DNA from 2 places in the Alteromonas stellipolaris genome. Region 2 is predicted to be linked to the other one. Evidence: predicted binding sites of a transcription regulator. Region 2 holds the regulator's gene; the other holds the start of a gene.

Region 1 (12,515 bases), 1.1 Mb from region 2:
TCAGGAAATAGAGCGCCGTTCTGGTGCTGATATCGCCTGGATCTTCGACCTTGAAGGCGAAGATGGATTCCGTGCACGTGAAGAAAACATCATCAATGATTTAACAGACAAGCAGGGTATCGTGCTTGCCACTGGCGGCGGTTCAATTGTAACCAAAGCAGTACGTAATCGTTTGTCTGCACGAGGCATTGTTGTTTACTTGCAAACTACGATTGATAAGCAAGTTGCTCGAACACAGCGCGATAAGCGTCGCCCTTTGCTTCAAAACGACGATCCGGAGCAAGTACTTCGCGATCTAGCAGATTTGCGTAATCCTCTTTACGAAGAAGTTGCAGATTATGTAGTTGATACTGATGACCAATCTGCTCGTGCAGTGGCAAATCAGATCATTAGTAAAATCGGTTTATAAATAAAATAATTAGGAGGTGCTACGCCCATGTCAACCTTAACTGTGGAACTTGGCGAACGTAGCTACCCTATACATATTGAGGCTGGGTTGCTCAAGCAGCCTGGCCTTTTTGTGCCTTATATAAAAGGTCCATTGGTGGTTATTGTCACCAATGAAACTGTTGCGCCATTATATCTTGATACCGTGAAAGCGGCATGTGGTAGCAAGCAAATTGAAACCATTGTATTGCCTGACGGTGAACAATATAAAAACCTCGAGCAATTCGAGGTAGTCATGACCCGCTTGCTTGAACTCAACGCGGCTCGAGATACCACCCTTATTGCATTAGGTGGTGGTGTTATTGGCGATTTGTGTGGTTTTGTGGCTGCAACATATCAACGCGGCGTACCCTTTATTCAAGTGCCCACTACCCTACTTTCACAAGTAGATTCTTCTGTAGGTGGTAAAACCGCGGTTAATCACTCCTTGGGCAAAAACATGATTGGCGCTTTTTATCAGCCAATCTTGGTCGCTATTGATACCAAATCACTGTCTACGCTACCTCCCCGTGAGTTCTCTGCTGGTATGGCGGAAGTCATAAAATACGGCATCATTTATGATGAAGCCTTTTTCTCTTGGCTTGAAGCGAATGAGCAAGCACTAAAACAGCTTGATGAATCAACCCTCAATGTTGCCATTAAACGCTGCTGTGAAATTAAAGCGGAAGTGGTTGCTAAAGATGAACGTGAAGGCGGCCTGAGAGCTATTTTAAACTTAGGTCACACCTTTGGTCACGCCATTGAAGCTGAACAAGGCTATGGTAACTGGTTACATGGCGAAGCTGTGTCAGCTGGTACTATAATTGCTTGTGTAGCTGCAGAGCAGTTAGGTTGGTTTACAGCGTCAGAAACTCGTCGCGTACGTTCACTCTTTGAGGCATTTTCACTTCCAGTGGAAGGGCCTAGCACAATGAGTAAAGCAGATTATGTAAAGCATATGAAGCGCGACAAAAAAGTAGAAGCCGGTAATATTCGTTTTGTACTTCCTAAGAATATGGGCAATGCAGTTGTCACTAAAGACGTCACTGACGATATTCTTACTAAAATTCTACGCTAGCCGTATACTGGCAAACCTAACTAACACCTACATTCGTTTTATTTGCTAGCCCTTTACACAGGTATTGGGCTTTATGGGGTTATTGCGCATGCACAGTGAATTGCATGAACGTCTTGAGTATTTAGTTAATTATTCCTCTCAACTGGTTTTTGTCAGTGGCGACTCTATTGCAGAGCAACAGCAAACTCTTGAAGCCTTCGTTTACCAGCAGCATGACGATACTGAGATAGCGTATTTAACCGCTGAATCTAATATGGAAATTTCTGACTACCGTGGTCAGTTGTGCCGCCAGTTGTTAGGTCAAGTAGTCGGTAGTTTCGTACGCCCTCTTAATGAATTATTGTCTGCACTTAATAGCCATGAAGGGCCAGTACTCATTGCTATAACGCAAGCCGAGCACATGCCCGACAAACTGCTTCAAGAGCTATGGGATTTGGTATTACAAAGCCGCTTCGCGGGTAACAAGCAACATTTGAATGTATTGCTATTTGCCACAACCAAATGGGCTGAAAATGCCAAAAAATGGCTCCCAGCCAAAAATACCGATACCCCATTACTTATTAGTAGCCAATCTATTTCTTCAAACCTTCAAACTTCAAAGCCTCAAGGATCTGAACTAGATAGGATGATTTCCCAGCGCCGAGAAGCGTTTCAAGCTCACCTTGATAAACGGAATCTTCCTGTCGAAGCCACCCCGTCTAACCCACTTACCTCTACGGGGTTCTATATAGCTATAGCCTTGGTATTTTTATTGACCTTTGGCGGATTGGTTACTTGGCAGTATGGCGATTCAATATCGTCGTTATTTTCACCGATTGCACAACAACCTAAGCCTTCTGAGTCAGAGAATGTGGTACCAGGCTCTGCTTTTAGCAAAGTCGCAGATAATCAAGCTGAGCAGCCTATTGCGCCAACTCCAGACAATGAGAGCAACGTAGAACTCGTGACAGACTGGAAAGGTGCGGTCTCCTCGCTTGATCGCGATGCAGATGGCAAAGTAGCTGGCGACGTAACAAACAGCGCTCTGATAGACAGCACTTCTGACCCTGATACGCTGGTAGCGGGCACACCAATGCAAATCAGCAATCAAGAGCCTCAACAACAAGTAATCTCGAGTGAAGGGGCTAATAGTGCATCTACTTTAAACACTCCTGATAGCGTTGCGGCAAAACCCGCTTTAAATGAAAGCACGCAAACCGCCAAGGCTCAACAAGCCAGCGTGCAAGTGCAATCACAAAGTGATGGTGGATCAACAAGTGAAAGGGCTACCAGCACTCCCCCTACCAGCGCTATCACAGAAATCTTAAAGCCTGACATGGTTTTGCCCAACGATTTTGTGATTCAGATGGTAGGCATTAAAGATAAAAACGTTGTTAGCCAATTTATTGCTCAACATAACTTGTATGCCGTTACCCGACAGTATGTGACTACACGGTATGGCGGTGATTGGCATGTGGTGGTTTTCCATCAACCATTTAAATCACTAACTGACGCTCGTACTGCGTTATCTGCCCTACCGGATTATCCGACTAAAAACGAAGCGTTCATTAAACTTGGACAGCAAATTTTAGACGAAATGGCGCTGGTAGCTGGCGAATAATAGTACGTTGTGCTCATTGTACTAACTTCAAACAAAAGAAAAGCCGTCAGCTTTACGTTTCATGGTTGTTCCATCGTATGAGGAAAGATACAATCTATCTTTAGCGTGGTATTGCGAGATATTTGCAGCGCCACTCCCCAGAATAACGCCACACTCGGCGAGTACCGGAATGACAACCGTCTTTATTCCGTGCAGGTAGTAACGTTTACGCATGATGCAGAAAAAGAACCGGGCCTTTTTAAAGTGGGCCGGTGGCAAGTACAGCCTAGTAGAGCATATTCAGGCCAGGTTACCTCAAGCAAACAAACTTATTGAACCGTTTGTAGGCGCGGGGTCAGTGTTTCTGAATACTCAGTATAAGCGGTATTTGCTGAACGACATCAACCCTGACCTTATAAACCTGTATAACTTCTTAAAAGCGCAGCCAGATGCCATCATTCATGACGCTCGTAGTTTCTTTAACGGCGAACGTAACGATGAGAAAATGTACTATGCTTTGCGAGAAGAATTTAATGCCACCGAAGACGAGTACTACCGAGCTATTTTATTTCTATACCTTAATAGGCATGGGTACAATGGATTATGTCGCTATAGTTTAGCGGGCAGGTTCAACGTACCTTTTGGGCGTTATAAAAAGCCCTACTTCCCTGAGCATGAAATGTTCGTGTTTGCAGAGAAGGCGCAAAAAGCCACATTCACTTGTTTACCCTTTGAAAAAGTATTTACTCGCGCCCGCCGCGGAAATGTCATTTATTGTGACCCACCCTACGCACCTATCAGTAAAACAGCGGCGTTTACAAGTTATGCAGCGCGCAGTTTTGGACAAGACGCGCAAGAGAAGTTAGCAGAACTTGCAATGCGAACCGCAAAAAAGCGGGGGATCCCCGTGTTGGTGTCGAATCATGATTTGCCACTTACCCGCACCTTATACAAGGGCGCAGATTTCAGCATGTTGTCGGTAAAGCGCTCCATTAGTCAAAATGGTGCTACAAGAAAGCCCGTAGATGAAATTTTGGCGTACTTCCCGCCTAGCGCAGTAGTAAAAAAGCCAAAACGAAACCAACGCAGAAATGTTGAAGCAAAAAAATAACTAATAACCGGTTAGCCACTTCACAAACATCATTAAAGACACCACCATCATGGCAACTAAAAATATGCCAATAATCAGAAAACTAACGAAGGTTCCTTTCGTAAAATCGCGCTCATAGTTTTTATGGCTTTGCACACCGAACACACCAGCAACAACACTCATAAGCACTGACCAGAAGCCGGTACCCGGTTGTTGACTCATTACTGATAAGTCTTTTGTTGGGAAACTGCGATGCTACTTGCTGTTTTACTTGCTGTCATCATTATGAAGTAACTCAAGCAAATCGAGAAAATGAAACTGAAATGAAGGAGACTTTCCAGCAATCCATGACAGCCAACTGACTTCAGCAACACCATCTCTGTCTCTGGCGCACTGATTCTGCACATGACTAGCAGGTAACTTAGGATTAAAACTAGAAGAGGGTTGAAACTCGCACACTGAGGCTTCCGAGCCCGAACGTGGATACACCGCTACGCTAACTAGCGCAACCATGCCGCATACTGCATAAAATGGAAGTACTTTCATCCTGAACACTCCTTGCGCTATTTTGCATTGAACTTCATTATAAATAAAACCTTATTACTCACAAGATAATATTCACTAATGATGAATATAATTACTATTTCCAATAGTAAAAAAAGCCTGACACGTACGCATCAGGCTTTTAATTTCAGACATCAACAACAATTAATTCATTGTTTTCGAAGTCATTTTAAACTTACAGCTCGAAGTCCATGCTGTAAGCAACAGTGAACTTAACTGCATCGTTATCTAACGAATCTGCATCACCACTGTCATCTAAATCAGTACCGGTTACTGCGAAGCTAAATCCATCTTTCGCAATAGACACACCCCAATCTGCGTAACCGCCAACTACACCGTTGAAGTCTTCCGCAAAATCACCTTGGTGATAACCAACATGGAAACCTAGTTCCGAACCATTTAGTACTTCTAAACCATAATCAAGCGAAACATAAGTCGCTTCACCAAAACCGTAATCACGGTTATCCGCTTCATCCGCTTCGGTATGAGCAAGAACAGAAAGGGTCAGGCTAAGTCCACCCATACCAACAGAGCCGTATACTTCAGCAAAATCGAAGTTTGCTGCAGCATCATAATTGTAATAAAGGTAACCGAAATCATAGGAGATATCGTTAGATTCACCAGAGAATCCAAAATACATATCGTGCTCATACGAATAATTGTCGTCTGAACCGTATTTCACGTTTGATGCCCAAGTACCTGCATAAAAGCCACTTTCGTGTGCGTAGTCAATTCCGCCCTGAACGGCAGCTTCATTCATTGTTTGCGTTAAACCACGCCAAATGTAGTTACTTGTCGCGCCGGCGTTAGCCGTAACTTCTGCGTAACTAGGTAACGCAGTAAATAGGCAAGCTGACGATACAGCAACCGCAAGCAATGTGCTTTTAGTAGATAATTTCATGTGTGTGTTCTCCGTGAAGTTCCAAAACTTGTTGTAATTAATTTTTCTGTCTTGATTTTTCTTATATTTGAGTTGGATTACGCAAGAGTGATGCCCACTTAAAGCGCAATACCCACAACCACCAAAATAAACATAAAATACTGATTTTATGAATAAAAATAAATTATGAAAAATAAAAAATAAATTTAAAGTTGAGTTAAAGTGCACAAAATCGCCCCAAAAATGGGCATGCTCACCAATACGGTGCAATTAATTTAATCTTTTCAACCCCTTATTTTTACTTCCCTTTAACACAAGTAGTAATGTAATCAGCGCTGTTTTCAAAAGCCAACTTTCGGTAAACTTCACCTTTTAGCACGTGCATTGCCTCGTAAATAGGGAAAACCGATGAAACCATTTTTGATTGCCCCCTCAATTCTGTCTGCCGATTTTGCTCGGCTAGGAGAAGAGGTAGAGAACGTACTAAACGCAGGTGCCGATGTGGTTCATTTTGATGTAATGGATAATCACTATGTGCCCAACCTCACATTTGGCCCTATGATATGCGAGGCTTTACGAAAGTATGGCATTACTGCACCTATTGATGTGCATTTGATGGTGAAGCCGGTTGATGACTTAATCGAAAAATTTGCCGATGCCGGTGCCAGCTATATTAGTTTTCACCCTGAAGCATCCGAGCATATCGATCGCTCATTACAGCTTATAATTGATGCTGGCTGTAAACCTGGGTTGGTGTTTAACCCTGCCACGCCTTTGCATTATCTGGATCATGTCATGGACAAGTTACACCATATCCTTATCATGTCGGTCAATCCGGGCTTTGGTGGACAAAAGTTTATCCCTAGCACATTGGATAAAGTGCGCGCCGTTAAGCAACGCGTGTTAGAAAGTGGTCACGATATAAGAATAGAAATTGACGGTGGCGTAAAAGTCGATAACATTCGCGCCATTGCTGAAGCTGGCGCGGATATGTTCGTAGCCGGTTCTGCTATTTTTTCTGAGCCCGATTACCGCGCAGTTATTGATGACATGCGCACTGAATTATCTCGTCTTTCTAAGGCGTAACTAAACAACGTTAACGTACAGGTACACATTATGAGTAACAAGCCTATTGTATTAAGTGGCTGTCAGCCTTCTGGACAACTTACCCTTGGCAATTACATGGGTGCGCTTAAGCAGTGGGTTTCCATGCAAGACGATCATGATTGCCTATACATGTTAGTGGATTTGCATGCCATAACGGTTAGGCAAGATCCTAAGCAATTATTTGAGGCCTGCCTAGATGGACTGGCGTTATACCTAGCTTGCGGAATCGACCCAGAAAAAAGCACCTTATTCGTGCAGTCTCATGTACCTCAACATGCCCAGCTTTCATGGGTACTTAATTGCTACACCCAAATGGGTGAGCTAAATCGCATGACGCAATTTAAAGATAAGTCAGCGAAGAACGAAAACAATATCAATGTTGGCCTTTATGGCTATCCGGTATTGATGGCAGCAGACATTCTAATGTACCAAGCTGACAAAGTGCCTGTAGGTGATGATCAAAAACAACATCTAGAGCTTACCCGTGATATCGCTAACCGTATGAACAACTTATATGGCGACATTCTACGTGTACCAGAACCTCACATTCCTGAGTTTGGTGCTCGTATCATGAGTCTACAAGAGCCAGAAAAGAAAATGTCGAAGTCTGACGTTAACCCAAACAACTTCATTGGCTTGCTTGAAGATCCTAAAAAAATCACCAAAAAAATTAAACGTGCGGTAACCGATTCAGACGAAAAAGCAAACATTTACTTCAACCCACAAGAAAAGCCTGGGGTATCAAACCTACTTACCCTATTGTCATTATCGACAGGAAAATCGATAGATGAATTAGTGCCGGCATACGAAGATAAAATGTATGGTCACTTGAAGGGTGACGTAGCAGAAGCGGTAGTGGGCCTTTTAGAGCCAATTCAGCAACGCTATGCCGATATTCGCACCAATCGTGACTACTTAAACGATGTGATGCGAAATGGCGCAGAAAAAGCCTCGGCCCGCGCAGAGGAAACTCTTAAAAAGGTTTATGAAGCCGTTGGCTTTATTCCAAAACCTTAATTAGCGTTGTATTGAACAGGTTAGGTTGTCGTGTTGCTGTTAATTGATAATTTCGATTCATTTACTCACAACCTTGCCCGTTACCTTACCGAGTTAGGTGCATGCGTTAAGGTGGTGAGAAACAATGCCCTTACTATTGCCGATATAGAAGCCTTATCACCCAGTCATTTAGTGATTTCACCAGGCCCATGTACACCCAATGAGTCGGGAATTAGCTTAGAGGCTATTAAGCACTTTGCTGGGAAGATCCCCTTACTTGGTGTGTGCTTAGGCCATCAAGCCATAGGTCAGGTTTTTGGTGCTTCAGTGATTGGAGCAAAAGAAATTAAGCACGGCAAAACTTCCGCGCTCTTTCATAAAAACCGTGGCTTATTTAGCGGCTTTGAACAAGGTTATGCGGTAACTCGCTATCACTCATTAGTGCTTGATGAAAGCCACTTTCCTGAAAGCTTAAATATCGATGCGTGGTGCGTAACTGATGACGGGGAAAAAGAAATTATGGGGATCTCTCATAAAGCTCTCCCTATATGGGGTGTACAATTTCACCCTGAATCTTTACTCACCGAGTATGGCCACGATATTTTATGTGCTTTTCTAAACGCCTAGGGTGTAACCCTTATTTATTCTGCCAAGGATACAGAATAAACTTAAGCTATAGGGCTTCCTGCCGATAAAAAGTTCTGCAATTATTCGCATTTGGCGTTGTTTTTGTTTACTTTTATAGGTTAATCAACAAAGCGCCTTTGTAAATATATATATTTAGGAAGTAGGGCGACCCAATGCACGGCATCTATGAACAGACGCACGAACAGTTACTTAGCAGGAGCTACTTTAAGATGACGACCCAAGCATCGACCCCGCCGCCTATCGATGAGCGCTTTGAGAGCCTATTAATCTCTCCAGAACTCGCGATGAAAATGCTGGGAAAACGTGGTCCTGGTGAAGTCAGCTTTGAGCAATCCGAACAAGGTGACGCCCGCAGACAATTACTTCACGTCGAAAAAGTCGCTATAGAGAATAAACGCCTAAAAGCACAGTCTGATGCTTCATATACCGAAACTGTTAACCATTACTTACATGAAGTGTTATTAGGTGAGCTTACCGAGCAGTTATCGTTTACCTCAGACGTATTCAACAACACATTGAATTTAAGTGACGACACTGGTGCATTACTCGATGCGCTTTCGGTTCGCGCGGCGTCGGTATCAAAACTAGAACCTATTGCAACTAATTTACCTTGGCTTTATGACGAGTTGATGCAAGTCGTGAACTCTCCCGCTTTTAGAAGACGAGATTCCAAAGGCCGGGTAATCGTGGTTGAAACCTTCAGGACGGCGCTTAGCTTTTTAGGCATTGAGAATTTACGCCTGCTAATTCCTTCTCTTGTTGTAAAACGCGCCATGCCTCAGGTAACCGACCCATACCCTTGCATCAAACTTAAACTCACTCAGTTTGCGCACGGCACGGCGGTCGCGGCTAGGCATCTTGCGCCACACTACAAGCTGAACCCGATTCAGGCTTATAGTTTCGGCATGCTCAGTCAATTAGGTCGATGTGCCATCATCCGATTGTACTTCAAGTTATTCGATAAGGTGCAGCTTCACCTGTTAAACGAAAGCCAAAAAGACAAAGAGCGCATGCGCCATGAAGCGTTGTTAAAGCTGGCGCCGTCGGCAAATTACCTGATTGCATTACAAGATGAATATGCCGATGCGGTATCCGCTGATCTCATTGAAAACATGATGTTGAAACGCTTATTTATTGGTGATGCGATGCGCCAATGTGCCACCAGAGAACCCTGTGAAGTAGGCTCCATGCCCAAGCTTCTACATCAAGCTCGCACTTATTCGAAGGTAAGAATGTTACACCAATCACGCATGGTTGAAGTGCCAGAGGTAAAACCAATGATTAAGGAGCAGGAGTATCCATCAGGTGCATTGGAACAACTAAGATCTGTTGATATTTTCACCCTTCCATTATCTCGGGAAGAAGAAAACAGCTAATTTTTTGTGGATATTCATGCAAAGTAGCCAAATATCTTCTTTTACCCTTATTTGACCCACACCAGATCAACGCGCTCTGGCTGTGAGATTACACACCTAATTCACCTTTTAATTACACTATTCCTAAACAATATGGCTTAGTAGTAAATAGTTATTCACTTTTCCTGCAAATTAAGCCAGAGTCCTTGTATATAAAGGGCTGCAGCCATTCACAAACAAGACAAACCCTTAAAAAAATGGCATACTCATCGGTAATTTCGTTTATTTTTCCGCCTGTTCGAGGTCTATTTTACCGACACAGGCGCTTAAAACAGAGGTAACAAAAATGACAGTAACTCGCGCAACGTTTAATGAAGTGATGGTGCCTAACTACAATCCTGCGGGCATGGTACCCGTACGTGGTGAAGGTTCACGTGTATGGGATCAAGATGGTGCTGAGTACATCGACTTCGCTGGCGGTATTGCCGTGAACGTACTAGGTCATTGTCACCCTGAACTCGTTAAGGCGCTTAACGAACAAGGCAGCAAATTGTGGCACTTGAGCAACGTATTCACCAATGAGCCAGCACTTCGCTTAGCGGCTAAACTGGTAAATGCCACGTTTGCAGAGAAAGTATACTTTGCTAACTCAGGCGCAGAAGCCAATGAAGCCGCATTAAAATTAGCTCGTCGTTTCGCGTTAGATAACTACGGTGAAGACAAAAACCAAATCATCGCTTTCAACAAAGGTTTCCACGGTCGTACTTTCTTTACCGTAACCGTTGGTGGACAAGCCGCATATTCTGATGGTTTTGGCCCTAAGCCTGGCGCTGTTGAGCATTGCGATTATAACGATTTAGCCGCGTTTGAAGCATTAATCTCTGACAACACATGTGCCGTTATGATGGAGCCACTTCAAGGCGAAGGCGGAATCATCTCTCCTGATGTTGAATTTATCAAAGGTGTGCGTGAGTTGTGTGATAAGCACAATGCCTTACTTATTTTTGATGAAGTGCAATCGGGTGTTGGTCGTACTGGTCACTTATATGCTTACATGGGCTTAGGTGTAACACCTGACATTTTAACTACCGCAAAATCGTTAGGCGGTGGTTTCCCTATTGGTGCCATGTTAACGACAACCGCGATTGCCGCGCATTTAAAAGCGGGGACTCACGGCAGTACTTACGGTGGTAATCCACTAGCCTGCGCCGTGGCTGAAAAAGCCTTTGATATTGTTAATCAGCCTGAAGTACTTGAAGGCGTGTTACACAAAGAAGCCTTGTACCGTGAGCTACTTACAGTCATTAACGACAAATATGACGTATTTTCTGAAGTACGTGGACAAGGTATGTTGCTTGGTTGCGCGTTAAACGAAAAATACCAAGGCCGCGCTCGCGACTTTATGATGGCAGCAACAAAAGAGCACCTTATGTGCTTAATTGCCGGTGCTAATGTTATTCGTTTCGCCCCTTCACTGGTTATTCCTGATGAAGATATCAAAGAAGGCTTAGCCCGATTTGAACGTGCCGTTGCCGCTGTTGTGAACGCCGAATAAACGCCAAATTAGCGAGTAGCGAACATGAATATAATTCGCCCTATTACACAAGCTGATTACAAGGCCTTGTACGACATTGCTGTAGAGTCAGGTATCGGGTTTACCTCCTTACCAGTTAACGATGATCTGCTGCATAGAAAAGTCGACCGTGCGCAAGAAGCTTTCACTAAAGCTAACGTGACCCAACCCGGTGATGAGTCGTACCTTTTTGTTATGGAAGATACGACAACCGGTGAAGTAGTAGGCACGTCAGGTATTGAAGCAGCTGTAGGTATTGATGATGCGTTTTACCACTATCATTTGAGTAAAGTGGTGCACGCCTCTCGCGAGCTAAACATTCACAATACGGTTGAAATTCTCACCTTTTGTAATGACTACACGGGCGTAACTGAGATTTGTACACTGTTTTTAAGAGAGCAGGCCCGTGGTGGCATTAACGGCCGTTTTCTATCGAAAGTCCGCTTCTTATTTATGATGGAGCACCGTGAGCGCTTTTCTGAAACTGTCATTGCCGAGATGCGTGGTGTGAGTGATGAAAAAGGTCGTTCGCCTTTTTGGGAATGGCTTGAAACCCACTTTTTCTCGATGGACTTCCCTACTGCTGATTACCTTACCGGTATTGGCAATAAGGTATTTATTGCAGAGCTGATGCCTAAATACCCTATTTACGTCAATCTATTGAGCAAAGAAGCACAGGCGGTTATTGGACAGGTTCATGAAAAAACCCGCCCCGCCTTGCAGTTGCTTGAAGGTGAAGGGTTTAGCTGTCGCGGTTACGTTGATATTTTTGATGCGGGCCCTACGGTAGAGGCCAACCTCAGCCATATCCGAACGGCGCAATCTAGCTTAAAAATGCCAATTGTTATTGATGATGCAGCGGCCGCACAAGGTCAAACCCATTACATCATAAACACCTCTGTTGCAGATTTTCGCGCGGTAGCCACCGAAATAGGTGTTAATGAAGAGCAAAATATTGCCGTGCTTTCGCGTCAGGCTGCAGCCGCTCTGAATGTGCAAGAAGGCGACCATGTTCGTCTTGCACCTGTAAAGTTCAGAGACTAATTGAAGGACACTTTTTATGTTACACACACATTTTATCGACGGACAATGGGTTACCGGTGAAGGGCACGACTTAGCCTCAATCGACCCAGCTAAAAACCAAGTTATTTGGGAGGGTAAGTCAGCCTCCCCTAGCCAGATTGACTTAGCGGTAAAAGCAGCTCGCGCTGCGGCTCCA
Region 2 (12,515 bases):
CAAATCTTTGTGGGAATTGAAGTACACAATGTCTACATTGTTCTCAGTTAACCCAAGATCTTGAAGTATGGTTTTTGGAACAATGTGACCTGAGCGGCTGGAAGGGTAATCGAGCAGCCCAATTCGTTTGCCAAGCAAGTACTCTTTTTCAAGCAGGGGCTTCTCACGTTGAGATATAAAGAAAGCGCTGTAATTAGGGTGCGACGCTATCAAAGTTAAACCATAAATTTGATCTGCACCGAAGGCATCTACTACATTACGTTTAATTAAGGCTAAATCGACCACGCCATGGTTTATATATCGAAAGGTATCGTAGTCGCTTTGCCCGACGATGACCCTGACTTGGCCAAATTGCCTTTTGATGATTTTGTTATCGCATAAACGTTCTAGGGCCATATTCGCGATAGAGCCATCTGTGACATACACTGAAAAGATATCTAGGTTGTTTTGTAACTCGGTTTGGCAGGTTAAAGTTCGACCAGTTTGGGGGGGTACCGGAATAAATTCTATTTTTTGTGAAAAATAGCCAGCACTACCGCAAACAAGTGCGGCAATAAGGAGTATGATCCACCTTCCGGTAGCAATAATTCTGACTTTTGGCAAAAAAATAACCAAATGAGTTAGTGATTTATGTGCTGATTTCATCAGCTAAGGTTATTTATTGCAATAGGTAAATTTATTTTAATTGGTTATAATCATGAAAAGTAAGTGTTTTTTACAAATCAGACTGAATTTTGTTAAACGCTGTTTATTAGTCCATGATATGTCATCAATAGAAACCACAAGAACAAGTCAGACGACCTTGGTTTTGATAAGTAAAATAACTTGACCAAATGGTCAGGTGTGTGGTGCGAAAAACGCGATGAAATCACGTCACGGAATTGACGAAATATACAAAACTGTAATAAATATGACACGAAGGTCTATAACAATTTCATCCACTCAAAGAAGTCTTTTAGTCAATATCAGAGGTCGTAGAGGGGAATAAATTCCCTCTACGCTAAAAAAAAGAATTTTAAACAAAAAGGGAAACACACATGTACTCATCAGCTAAGCTCAGCCGCGTTGCTGCAGCAGTTGCACTAACAGTGGGTCTAACCACGACTGCAATGGCTCAAGTAACGTCTTCAGATATGAATGGCCAGATAGTCGGTCCAAACGGCAACCCTGCTGTTGGAACCGTAGTTAAAGTAACTCACGTACCAACTGGTGCGGTTAAAACAGTGACAGTAAACAGTGCTGGTACATTTAACCTTCGTGGTTTACGTGTAGGTGGTCCTTACACTGTTGAAATCGACTCGGATGAATTCGCAGATCAAACTATCAGCGATATTTACCTAGAGCTTGGTGAAGCGGCAACTATCCAAAGAACACTTGAATCTGCAGCTAACTACGAAAACATCGTAGTAACCGCTTCTCAAGTAGGTAGTTTGGCTTTCGGTCAAACTGGCCCTTCAGCAAACTTTGACTTGGCAACACTTCAACAAGCGCCAGCGATCAACCGTGATATCACTGATATCGTTCGTATTGACCCTCGTATCTATGTAGATGAAGGCGGTAGCGGTGGTATCCAGTGTGTGGGTAAAAGCCCTCGTTTTAACAGCTTGACGGTTGATGGCGTTCGCATGAATGACCTTTTCGGTCTTAACTCGAACGGTTACCCTACAGAAAGAATGCCTTTCTCTTTTGACGCTATCGAAGGTGTGTCAGTAGAAATTGCTCCTTTTGATGTAATTTACGGCGGCTTCTCTGCGTGTAACATCAGTGCAGTAAGTAAAACAGGTACTAACGAAGTTCATGGTTCTGCGTTCTACGACTATGGTAGCGACAGCCTACGTGGTGACTCACTTGAAGGTGATGATATCAACCTTGGTAGTTACACTGAAAAACGTTACGGCTTCACAGTGGGTGCACCGCTGATTAAAGATAAGCTATTTGTTTTTGCTGCTTACGAAAAACTAGAAGGCGCAAACACATTTGACCGTGGTGCTATCGGTTCTGGCGCAATTAATGAAGTTGCGCTTACACAAGCACAACTTGAACAAATTCAGTCTGTATCTCAGTCATTATATAACTTTGATGCTGGTACAACGCCACTTAGCATGCCTAACGAAGATGAAAAGCTTCTTGTTAAGTTAGACTGGAACATTAACGAAAACCACCGTTTTGCGTTTACCTATAACTATAACGACGGTAACAACTTCGCAGAATCTGACGGCGACGCAGATGAGTTTGAACTATCTAGCCACATCTACGAGCGTGGCGCAGAGCTACAATCATTTGTTGGTGTACTTTACTCAGATTGGACAGACAAATTCTCGACTGAAATCCGCGTTTCTCGCACAGAGCTAGATAACCTACAGCGTTCTATGTATGGTGACGGCACTCCAGGCGGTAACGACTTTGGCGAAATTAAAATTGAGCTAGGTAATGATACAGATACTTCTGAAGACGACCTTACGGTTTTCTTAGGTTCTGATGACAGCCGTCAAGCTAACGACTTAGACTGGGAAGCGTTAAGCCTAATGTTCCGTGGTAACTATTACTTCGACAACGGCCACGCGTTAACTTTCGGTTACGAGAGCGACAAACTAGATATCTACAACCTTTTCGTTCAGCACTCTGAAACCTCTATTACTTTTGAAAGCTTAGAAGATTTCACTAACGGAACAAATGCAGAAATCGAATACGGTTATGCATATTCTGGCAACCTATTAGACCGTGCTGCTGAGTGGGGTTACACGTCACACTCTACTTACGCACAAGATGAGTTCTATCTTACTGACGATTTAAAAGTAGTTGCTGGTTTACGTTATGACTGGATTACAACATCAGACGAGCCTGTTGGAAATGCTGATTTCGTAGCTGGGAACGGTTATGACAACACGGCTAACCTAGATGGACTTAGCTTGCTACAACCACGTGTTGGCCTTAACTATACGTTGAGTGATTCAACTGAACTACGTGGTGGTGTTGGCTTGTTCTCAGGCGGTAACCCGAACGTATGGATGACAAACAACTATCAAAACACGAACGTTATTGGTGGTGAAGTTGAAGGTGAATACGCTAACTTATTCGACGGAAGCGTTGTATGGGTTAATACAGAAGACGGCGTAACTGCTGGACCTGGCTACTCAGTACCTTCTGATTTAGACGAAGAGATGTCTTCTGGTGCAGGTAGTAACTTTGAAAGTAACAACCTAGATCCAGGCTTCGTAATGCCTCGCGAATGGAAAATCTCTGCGGGTATGACTCACATCAATGACGAAGATTACGTATTCAACTTAGATTTCCTTCTAAGTGTGACGCAGAAACAAGCCATGATTAAATATGTGGGTCTTGAGCGTGTAGGCACAACTGACGAAGGTTACCCTGATTATGACTCAGTAGGTTACGGTTCACTTGAACTGACTAACTCTGATGAAGATTCAGTGTCTTACTCACTAACAGCGACCATGAACAAGTCTTGGGACAACGGTATTACTTTCACCGGTGGTTATAACTACAGCCACGCTGAAGATGTACAACCAATGACGAGTTCAGTAGCGTTCTCTAACTTCCAGTACAGAGCATTTACTGACATTAACGAAGAAGTATCTTCACTGTCTGATTGGAATATCGAGCACCGCTTTACTGCTGACCTTCGTTACACTACTGAACTTATCGACGGTTACAGCACTATCTTCTCTGCTTATGCAGTAGCGCAGTCTGGTCGTCCGTTTAGTTACACCATCAGTGGTAACTCTGTATATGGCTACACACCATACCTTGAAGGTAACAACGTGTTACCGATTGGTGCAGAGCGTAACGACCAAACTAGCCCTTGGTGGTTCAAAATGGATATCGCAGTTAGACAAAATATTCCTGCGTTCCGTGAAGATCACTCTGCTCAGGTTTATTTCGTTATGAATAACTTCACCAACTTCATCAACGATGAATGGGGTATTTTGGAAGAAGTTAACTTCAATACTGCTGCGCTAGGTACATCATCTCCTGAAAGTCGTCAGGGTGATGCATCACTTTGGGAAATGCGTGTAGGTATTGACTACCGCTTCTAAGCAACAGTTTAAAAAACAGTTGTAGTGTTAAATGCCACTTTCCAATTTTGGAAGTGGCATTTTTTTTATCTTGTAAATCAACTTCTCTTTATGTTTCTCATCGCATTCCCTTTCTTTTTCTGATCTAACCATTGTCGCCATACGAACGAATAACTAAATGAATTGTTCACATGGAGAACTTATGTCGAAACATATATTGATGGTAATGACCTCACATGAATTGTTAGGTGATACAGGCAATAAAACAGGGATGTGGCTGGAAGAGTTCGCATCGCCCTATTATGCGTTCAAGGATGAAGGGTATACCATCACATTAGCTTCACCTATGGGCGGCCAAGTGCCAATTGACCCAAACAGCTTGGCAGATGATGCTATGACCGACGATGCTATCCGTTATACAAAAGATGAGGTAGCACGAAGCGCAATGTCTTCAACGATTGTGTTAGAAGATGTAAGAGCTGATGAGTTTGATGCTGTGTTCTACCCAGGCGGCCACGGCCCGCTGTGGGACTTATCTGACAATACCCACTCCACAATGCTAATTGAAGATATGATCAAAGCACAGAAGCCTGTAGGCGCTGTATGCCATGCTCCTATCGTGCTTAAAGAAGTAAAACGTGCCGATGGCGAGTTTTTCATTAATGGCAAAACGGTAACTGGCTTTTCAAATAGTGAAGAAGAGGCAATGAAATTGACCGAGGTTGTGCCCTATTTAGTGGAAGACGCACTTATTAGTAAGGGCGGTAAGTACGAGAGTACAGAGGACTTTGGCGTTAAAGTGTGTGTTGATGGTCTTTTGGTGACGGGTCAAAATCCTGCGTCGTCAGGGCCAGCAGCACAAGCGCTTATTAAGGTACTTTCGTAGCGTACTGCACGCACTTAAACTCATTACTAAGTCTACACCGACTCACTGATACCCGGTGTGCCAGTTTTATAAAACGTTAATACTGGCAGAAATAATAAAACGCCGCTGACCATGGCCTATCTCAAATGTACGAGAGATAGGCCATTGTACAAGCGGCGTTTTTGTGTGAGTTAAACGTTAGAAGCTAGCTTGAACGTTGAAGCTCACGGTGCGACCTAAAGGATCGTAAAGTGTATCGTCGAAACCGCGCCATTCGCCGGGCAAGTATTCTTCAAGTTCATCGGTAAGGTTAGCTATGCCTGCAGATACCTTAACGTTATCGTTCACATGATACGAAACGGTGACATTATGCTTGAAGTAATTATCAGCATAATCGTAAGAAGAGTAAAAGGTTTCCCCGTTGGCACCAATGAATAGTGTCCTCCACGAGGCTGTCCATTTATCACCGTCTGTCCAATCTACCGTTAGGTTAGCGCGATTATCAGGATAGAATAATTCGCCAGCCCACTCAGTACCTTCTTCTTCGTAACTAAACACATGCGAATATTCGAGGTTAACCCCAAAATTCCCAATCTCAGTTGCTAAGTCGTAGTTGGCAGTAATATCAAAACCGTTTGTTGTTACTTCTGAGTAGTTAGTATAGCCCGATGTAATAGATGTAATCTTACCATCGCTGTCACGTACGATACTGCTAGAAGTCCCATCTAAGTCTGCGGCAATTAAGTCTTCAACATCGATATCTTCAATTTTGTTCTCATAGTCATACTGGTAATAAGAGACTTCAAGTGACAAATCATCCGTTACATCATAAACCACACCAAGAGTAAGCGACTCAGAGTTTTCAGGACTAAGGTCTGGATTACCACCGTAGTAGGTTAGATGCTGTTGACCCGATGAACAGTAACTGTCATCGCTACCTGGGTTTCCTAAGGTATCGCAGTAGTAGGAGTCGTAGGCATCAGGGAAACCGTAAGAAATGGTCGCGAACATTTCACTCATTGTTGGGGTACGGAAAGCTTCTCCCCAGCTGGCGCGAAGTAAAAGTGATTCAGTCGGGCGCCAGCTAATACCGAGCTTGGGCACCGTATCTGAAAACTCTGAGGTTGAGATGCTAGCACCCGTATCACCTTCAAGCTCATAGCCGTCGTAACGAAGCGCGGCTGAGACCTCTACTTCATGTGGTAATTCAATGGCAAGCTCTGTGTAGTATGACTGTCGTTCACGGCTTGCGTAAACGTCGTCACCGCCCGAACCGCCCGAGATAATGCCTAAACCTGATTCAGGGTCAGATACCTGTTCAAAATCAAGATACGAGTACTCAGCACCAAATACAGCACTAACCGTCATGAAGTTATTTGAAAAAAGCTGACCGGAAATACTGCCATCGATAATGTCGCGCATTTGGGTAGTTTGATAGGTGCCAGTATGATCAGCGTTTGTTAAAAGATCAGCGTTATAAGCATACCAATCATCGGTGCTAAGGCCTTGTACGTTGAATAAGTCAAGTTGCTCGGTATCAATTAGATCTTGTACGACGATATCATTAACCAAGTTGTAGCCAAATACTTCTTCTTTTGCTGATGTGCGCTGGTAATAAACCTGCCAGTCCCACTCGTTTCCAGCAATTTCGGTATAGCCTTCAAGGCCTGAAACCATTTCAAAGGTGGTTTTTTCAGTTTTAGTATCGCGCGTACCCAAGCTAGAGGTACGGAAATAGACTGAACCGTCTTGGCCATATGGGTTCATTGCATTATCGGCGTCGATAGTTAGCGAGGATGTAGATACTGGGGTAGCAGCATAACGAGTATCTGTAGACGTCTGCATTGCAGAGAAGCGAGTGATGAGTTGTAAGTTTTCTGCCAACTCATATTCCACTTTTGTCATCAGTGAGTTTTTCTCAGTCGCACCGTAAAGCCACGTGGTATTGCCATAATAGTAACCACAACGGTCTGACTCAATAGATGTGTCTGCTACATCGCCACACAAATCTTCGTTATAAAGATATGCACCTGCATCTGAATCGTAGAAGTTTGCCACTGGGCTATAGGTTGAATAGCTATTTAGTGCATAGTCACCTGATACCGCGACATCGCTAACTTCTTGTGTGTTTTCATGCTCGGCAATGAATACAATGCTGCCTTTGTCGCTTGTAACACCAGCAGAAAAATTGTACTTACTGGAATTACCACCGTCAGCACCTGGATCTTCAAAGCTATAACCTACATTTACGCCGTCGAACTGTTTCTTGGTAATAATGTTAATTACACCTGCAACAGCATCTGAACCGTATATGGCCGATGCGCCATCGCGAAGAATTTCAATGCGCTCAACAATCGACATCGGGATCATCGACATATCAGAAGATGAACCACCATCGTACCCTAAACCTGGAAGGCGACGGCCGTCCATAAGAACGAGTGTTGCGCCCGCACCCAGACCACGCAAGTTTACTTCGCTTGAAGCTGAAGCACCGCTACCGTAACCAGATTGGCCACGAAACGAACCAAAGGTGTTAATTGAAGAGTTACGTAAAACTTGCGCTACCGATGTATCGCCAGATAACGCGATAGATTCAGCTGTAATAACAGTGACCGGAGAAACTGACTCTAAATCCACGCGTTTAATTCGAGAGCCAGTCACTTGAATTTTTTCTACAGGTTCAGCTGAATTTTCGTCATCTGATTGTGCGAGGGCCATTGGCGCGGCAAACATGCTAGCGGAACTCGCCAGTAAAATTCCTCGCCTAACAGCACTGCTGAGTTTATTGGTGTTAAACATTTTAATTCCCCTTGTCGAAGGTGATTACACGTTGTAATTACAAAGACGTTTATTAGTTTTTATTTTGAACAGATGTTTTCTGTCGGGAGAATTAAGCACTTCGTCGTGCTGTTTGGCAATTTACAAAGTGTATAATTTGTTCTATTTAGACCTAATTTACTTTAATTATACGCAGAGTGATGAAACCTTTACGGTTCTATACATTGGTAAAATAATTATTGCTTTTACTCTCTTAATATTTATTTAAAGATAACACTGGATATTCGTTAAAAGAGAAATCAAAAATAATGCGAGGCTGTGTGTGGTGTGCAGTTTTTGTGTGCGAATAGTGTAGGTTTAGTGCATGATTGACGTAGGCTTTGCGCAAATTCTGCGTAGTTAAGTCTGGTTTAAGTAAAAGTGGGTGGGGCGTTTCAGTACAGATGAAAAAGTCAGAGGAATTTTCTGTAATTACAATTAATGACAATGGTATTGTTGTGGATTTTAGAATTCATAAGTTGGTATGCTTGAGGTTTTTTTAATTATGGTGATATTATTTAATTTTAAAAGTTAAGTTTACATTTTCCTGTTTTTATCAAAGGCTGGATTTTATAAATTTATAATTAATTTCTATTTTTCGAATTCTTTACTTTTCTTTCCTTACTCTTTTCTAAGTCTGTGATAATTTAAATGCACAGCTACCAAGTTGTTTTGTATCTCCCTGGTACAAATTCTTTACCGCCATCTTGTGATGGCGGTTTTTTTTGCTCAAAACTCAAGGCAGAGCCTCAAACGTTCTCGAATAAGTCTTCTACCCGTTGGCGTAACTCTTCAATAAGTGTCACGTCGGCTGGGGCGATAAAAATGGTATCGTCGCCCGCAATGGTACCAAGCACACCATCTTTTTTGCTTAATGAATCAAGTAAACGAGCAATAAGCTGTGCTGCACCTGGGCTGGTGCGAATAATCACCATCACATTATTATGCACAATATCGAGAACCAGCTGCTTTAATGGGCTTTTAGCCGTAGGCATGCCTAGTTCAGGCGGAAGGCAGTACACCATATCACCACGGGCATTGCGGGTACGTACCGCACCAAACTTACTTAGCATGCGGGAAATTTTAGACTGGCTAATATTGTCATGACCTTGAGTTTTAAGGGCATCCACTATTTCACCTTGAGATCCATAGCTTTCCGCTTTCAAAATTTCTTTAAAGGCTTTAATCAGTTGCTCTTGTTTTGCGTTGGCCATAGCATCCTGCACATCAGTTAGCGGTAATAAGTTAAATAATCATATATGTTATATTGTGCCTTACAGGTGACCTTTGCGCAATTTAATTGCATAATCATGCATGATAGTGAATATCGACGTAAAAATGCCTTAAATGGCCGTATTAAGACCATCAGATGATTGAGTTTTCCCCCGCGTTGCATTAGTGTGACGTTCCGTTTAAATACGTGAGTAATCCCATAGGAGAAATGGTATGAAAGTAGCCGTGTTAGGTGCTGCCGGTGGTATTGGCCAAGCGCTGTCTTTGTTGTTAAAAACACAATTGCCAGCTGGTTCTGAACTAGCGCTTTATGATGTAGCGCCAGTTGTTCCTGGTGTAGCTGTTGATTTGAGCCACATCCCAACTGCAGTAAAAGTAACCGGTCACGGTAAAGATGACCTAGCTGGTGCATTAACAGGTACAGACGTTGTTCTTATTCCTGCTGGTGTTCCGCGTAAGCCGGGCATGGATCGTTCAGACTTGTTCAACATCAACGCTGGTATTGTTAAGAACCTTATTGAAGGTGTTGCTGACAACTGTCCAGATGCTTGTGTTGGTATTATTACTAACCCAGTTAACACAACAGTGGCAATTGCTGCTGAAACGCTTAAAGCAAAAGGTGTATATAACAAGAACAAATTGTTCGGTGTTACTACCCTTGACGTAATTCGCGCAGAGACTTTCGTTGCTGAGCTTAAAGGCGTAGACGTTGCTTCTGTACACGTACCGGTAATCGGTGGTCACTCAGGTACAACTATTCTTCCTTTGCTTTCGCAAGTTGAAGGTGTTGAGTTCTCTGATGATGAAGTTTCAAGCCTAACTACTCGTATCCAAAATGCGGGTACTGAAGTTGTTGAAGCTAAAGCTGGCGGCGGTTCTGCAACCCTATCTATGGGTCAAGCAGCTGCACGTTTCTGCTTATCATTGGTTGCAGCAATGCAAGGTGAGAACGTAGTTGAATACACTTACGTTCAAACTGACGACAGCGACGATGCAGCATTCTTCGCTCACCCTGTTCGCCTTGGTGCAAACGGTGTTGAAGAAATCTTGCCATACGGCGAGCTAAGCGCATTTGAAGAAAAAGCGAAAAACGACATGCTTGAAGGCCTTCGTGGCGATATCAAGCTAGGCGTAGATTTCGTAACTGGCTAAGGCTAGGAATATGGGAGCGCTGCTCCCATGTATAAGGCAGGATTAGTAAGCTCTACACAAACACGCCGAGTATCCATCCATGGAGGCTTGGCAGCAGCATCCTTGCTGCTGACAGTTTGTTACGACCTTACTAATCCTGCCTTTTTATTTGTGGCATCTGCATAATCGTCATGCCGTAAATACGTCCATGTAGGCTCCGCCGCCGCACCCTTGGCAAGGGAGTGGCTACATATTTCCCCCACTCAGTAAACTTCCTTTTTGTAAGACAGCATCCATGCTGCTGACAGTTTGTTACGACCTTACTAATCCAGTTTTTTGTCTAATGCATCAAGCTATTTTTAAAGCGCTATAAAAAATGAGAAAAAAGTTACAGAAAATTTGTGGATATTGTCTACGCTATTTCTAAGTGGTTGAGATGGTAAGCATTGCAAATAGCGGCTGAAGCTTATTGGTTAAATGTGACTAGGTTTAGTTCGTTCTAATCGTTAAACCTATTCATCAGCATCGAAAAAACTCACTGTAACAAAAACAATCTAAAAACTAGAATTAAACTATAGCAATCGATAGATTGAATTGATGGTTTCCCTTATCGGACAGCAAGAGGTAACAAATATGAGTAACGCGAAGCTAGGCGATGTTAATAATTCAGATAGAAAGTGCCCCGTCATGCACGGTGGTCTTACGGCTACTGGCAGCACGAATATGGATTGGTGGCCAGAAGCGCTTAACTTAGACATTTTGCATCAGCACGATACGAAGACAAACCCAATGGGTGATGACTTCGATTATCGAGAAGCTGTTAAATCTCTCGATTTTAATGAATTGAAAAAAGACATGATTGCGCTAATGACAGATTCTCAGTCATGGTGGCCAGCAGATTGGGGACACTACGGTGGCCTTATGATCAGAATGTCTTGGCACGCCGCCGGTTCGTATCGTATTGCTGATGGTCGTGGTGGTGCGTCTACGGGTAACCAACGTTTTGCGCCGCTAAACTCTTGGCCGGATAATGTTAACCTTGATAAAGCGCGCCGTTTATTATGGCCAATTAAAAAGAAATACGGCAACAAGCTTAGCTGGGCCGACCTTTTAGTGTTTGCTGGTACTGTAGCTTATGAAAGCATGGGGCTTAAAACTTATGGTTTTGCATTCGGTCGCGCCGATATTTGGCACCCAGAAAAAGACACCTACTGGGGCGCTGAGAAGGAATGGCTAGCGCCAAGTGATGAGCGTTACGACGATGTTGAAACCCCAGAAACAATGGAAAATCCATTAGCGGCTGTGCAAATGGGACTAATTTACGTTAACCCTGAAGGGGTGAACGGTAAACCTGATCCACTTAAAACCGCATTACACGTTCGTGAAACTTTCGCCCGTATGGCGATGAACGATGAAGAAACCGTGGCACTTACAGCCGGTGGTCATACGGTGGGTAAATGTCATGGTAACGGAAGTGCAGACCGTTTAGGACCAGATCCAGAAGGTGCTGATATTGCAGAGCAGGGCCTTGGTTGGATGAACCATGAGACCCGTAGTATCGGTCGCGATACGGTATCAAGTGGTATTGAAGGTGCATGGACGACGAATCCAACACAGTGGGATAACGGTTACTTTGAATTGCTACTTAACTACGATTGGGAATTGAAAAAATCACCAGCGGGTGCAGAGCAATGGGAGCCTATCGACATTAAAGAGGAAGACAAGCCTGTTGATGTTGAAGACCCTTCAAAACGTTATAACCCCATCATGACCGATGCGGATATGGCGATGAAGATGGACCCTATTTATCGTGAAATTTCTGAGAAGTTCTATAATAACCCAGACTACTTCAGCGAAGTATTTGCTCGCGCTTGGTTTAAGCTGACTCACCGCGATTTAGGGCCAAAAGTACGTTATATCGGTCCTGAAGTACCACAAGAAACGCTTATTTGGCAAGATCCTGTCCCCGCAGGCAGCACGTCTTATGATGTGAATGCATTAAAAGCGAGCATTGCGGATTCGGGCTTAACGATTAGTGAAATGGTCTCTACGGCGTGGGACAGTGCTAGAACTTTCCGCGGTTCAGACTTACGTGGTGGGGCTAATGGTGCCCGCATTCAGTTAGCACCTCAAAAAGACTGGGAAGCGAACGAACCGGAAAAACTAGCTAAAGTATTGTCGGTGTTAAAACCACTTGCTGAGGCAGCCGGTGCAAGTCTAGCTGATACCATAGTGTTGGCCGGTAACGTAGGCGTAGAGAAAGCAATCGAGGCGGCAGGGTTCAGTGTTGATGTTCCTTTCGCTGCAGGTCGTGGTGATGCTACTGATGATATGACGGATGCTGATTCTTTTGCACCTCTAGAGCCGCAAGCCGACGGTTTCAGAAACTACTTACCAAAAGATTATGTGGTTAAACCAGAAGAACTGTTGTT

Evidence for each region. The regulator ArgR, encoded in region 2, controls arginine synthesis, uptake and breakdown. The targets are predictions, from matches to a motif close to ANTGAATANNTATTCANT.
Region 1: a site for ArgR is predicted at 9,887-9,904, ahead of AVL57_RS02005 (aspartate aminotransferase family protein). Genes of this name have one in related genera too.

Annotation. Positions count from the first base shown of each region.
Region 1 is NZ_CP013926.1:500,351-512,865, reverse strand. It holds gene aroK (shikimate kinase AroK) at 1-409, shown strand, start outside; gene aroB (3-dehydroquinate synthase) at 437-1,504, shown strand; gene AVL57_RS02050 (SPOR domain-containing protein) at 1,578-3,104, shown strand; gene AVL57_RS21155 (hypothetical protein) at 3,132-3,317, opposite strand; gene AVL57_RS02045 (Dam family site-specific DNA-(adenine-N6)-methyltransferase) at 3,316-4,194, shown strand; gene AVL57_RS02040 (DUF2970 domain-containing protein) at 4,195-4,395, opposite strand; gene AVL57_RS02035 (hypothetical protein) at 4,441-4,719, opposite strand; gene AVL57_RS02030 (TorF family putative porin) at 4,913-5,638, opposite strand; gene rpe (ribulose-phosphate 3-epimerase) at 6,026-6,703, shown strand; gene trpS (tryptophan--tRNA ligase) at 6,734-7,741, shown strand; gene AVL57_RS02015 (anthranilate synthase component II) at 7,772-8,347, shown strand; gene AVL57_RS02010 (HDOD domain-containing protein) at 8,578-9,744, shown strand; gene AVL57_RS02005 (aspartate aminotransferase family protein) at 10,070-11,278, shown strand; gene astA (arginine N-succinyltransferase) at 11,303-12,340, shown strand; gene astD (succinylglutamate-semialdehyde dehydrogenase) at 12,357-12,515, shown strand, end outside.
Region 2 is NZ_CP013926.1:4,018,497-4,031,011, reverse strand. It holds gene AVL57_RS17045 (PhnD/SsuA/transferrin family substrate-binding protein) at 1-603, opposite strand, end outside; gene AVL57_RS17040 (TonB-dependent receptor) at 1,038-4,058, shown strand; gene AVL57_RS17035 (type 1 glutamine amidotransferase domain-containing protein) at 4,240-4,923, shown strand; gene AVL57_RS17030 (TonB-dependent receptor plug domain-containing protein) at 5,101-7,701, opposite strand; gene argR (transcriptional regulator ArgR) at 8,469-8,933, opposite strand; gene mdh (malate dehydrogenase) at 9,166-10,104, shown strand; gene katG (catalase/peroxidase HPI) at 10,717-12,515, shown strand, end outside.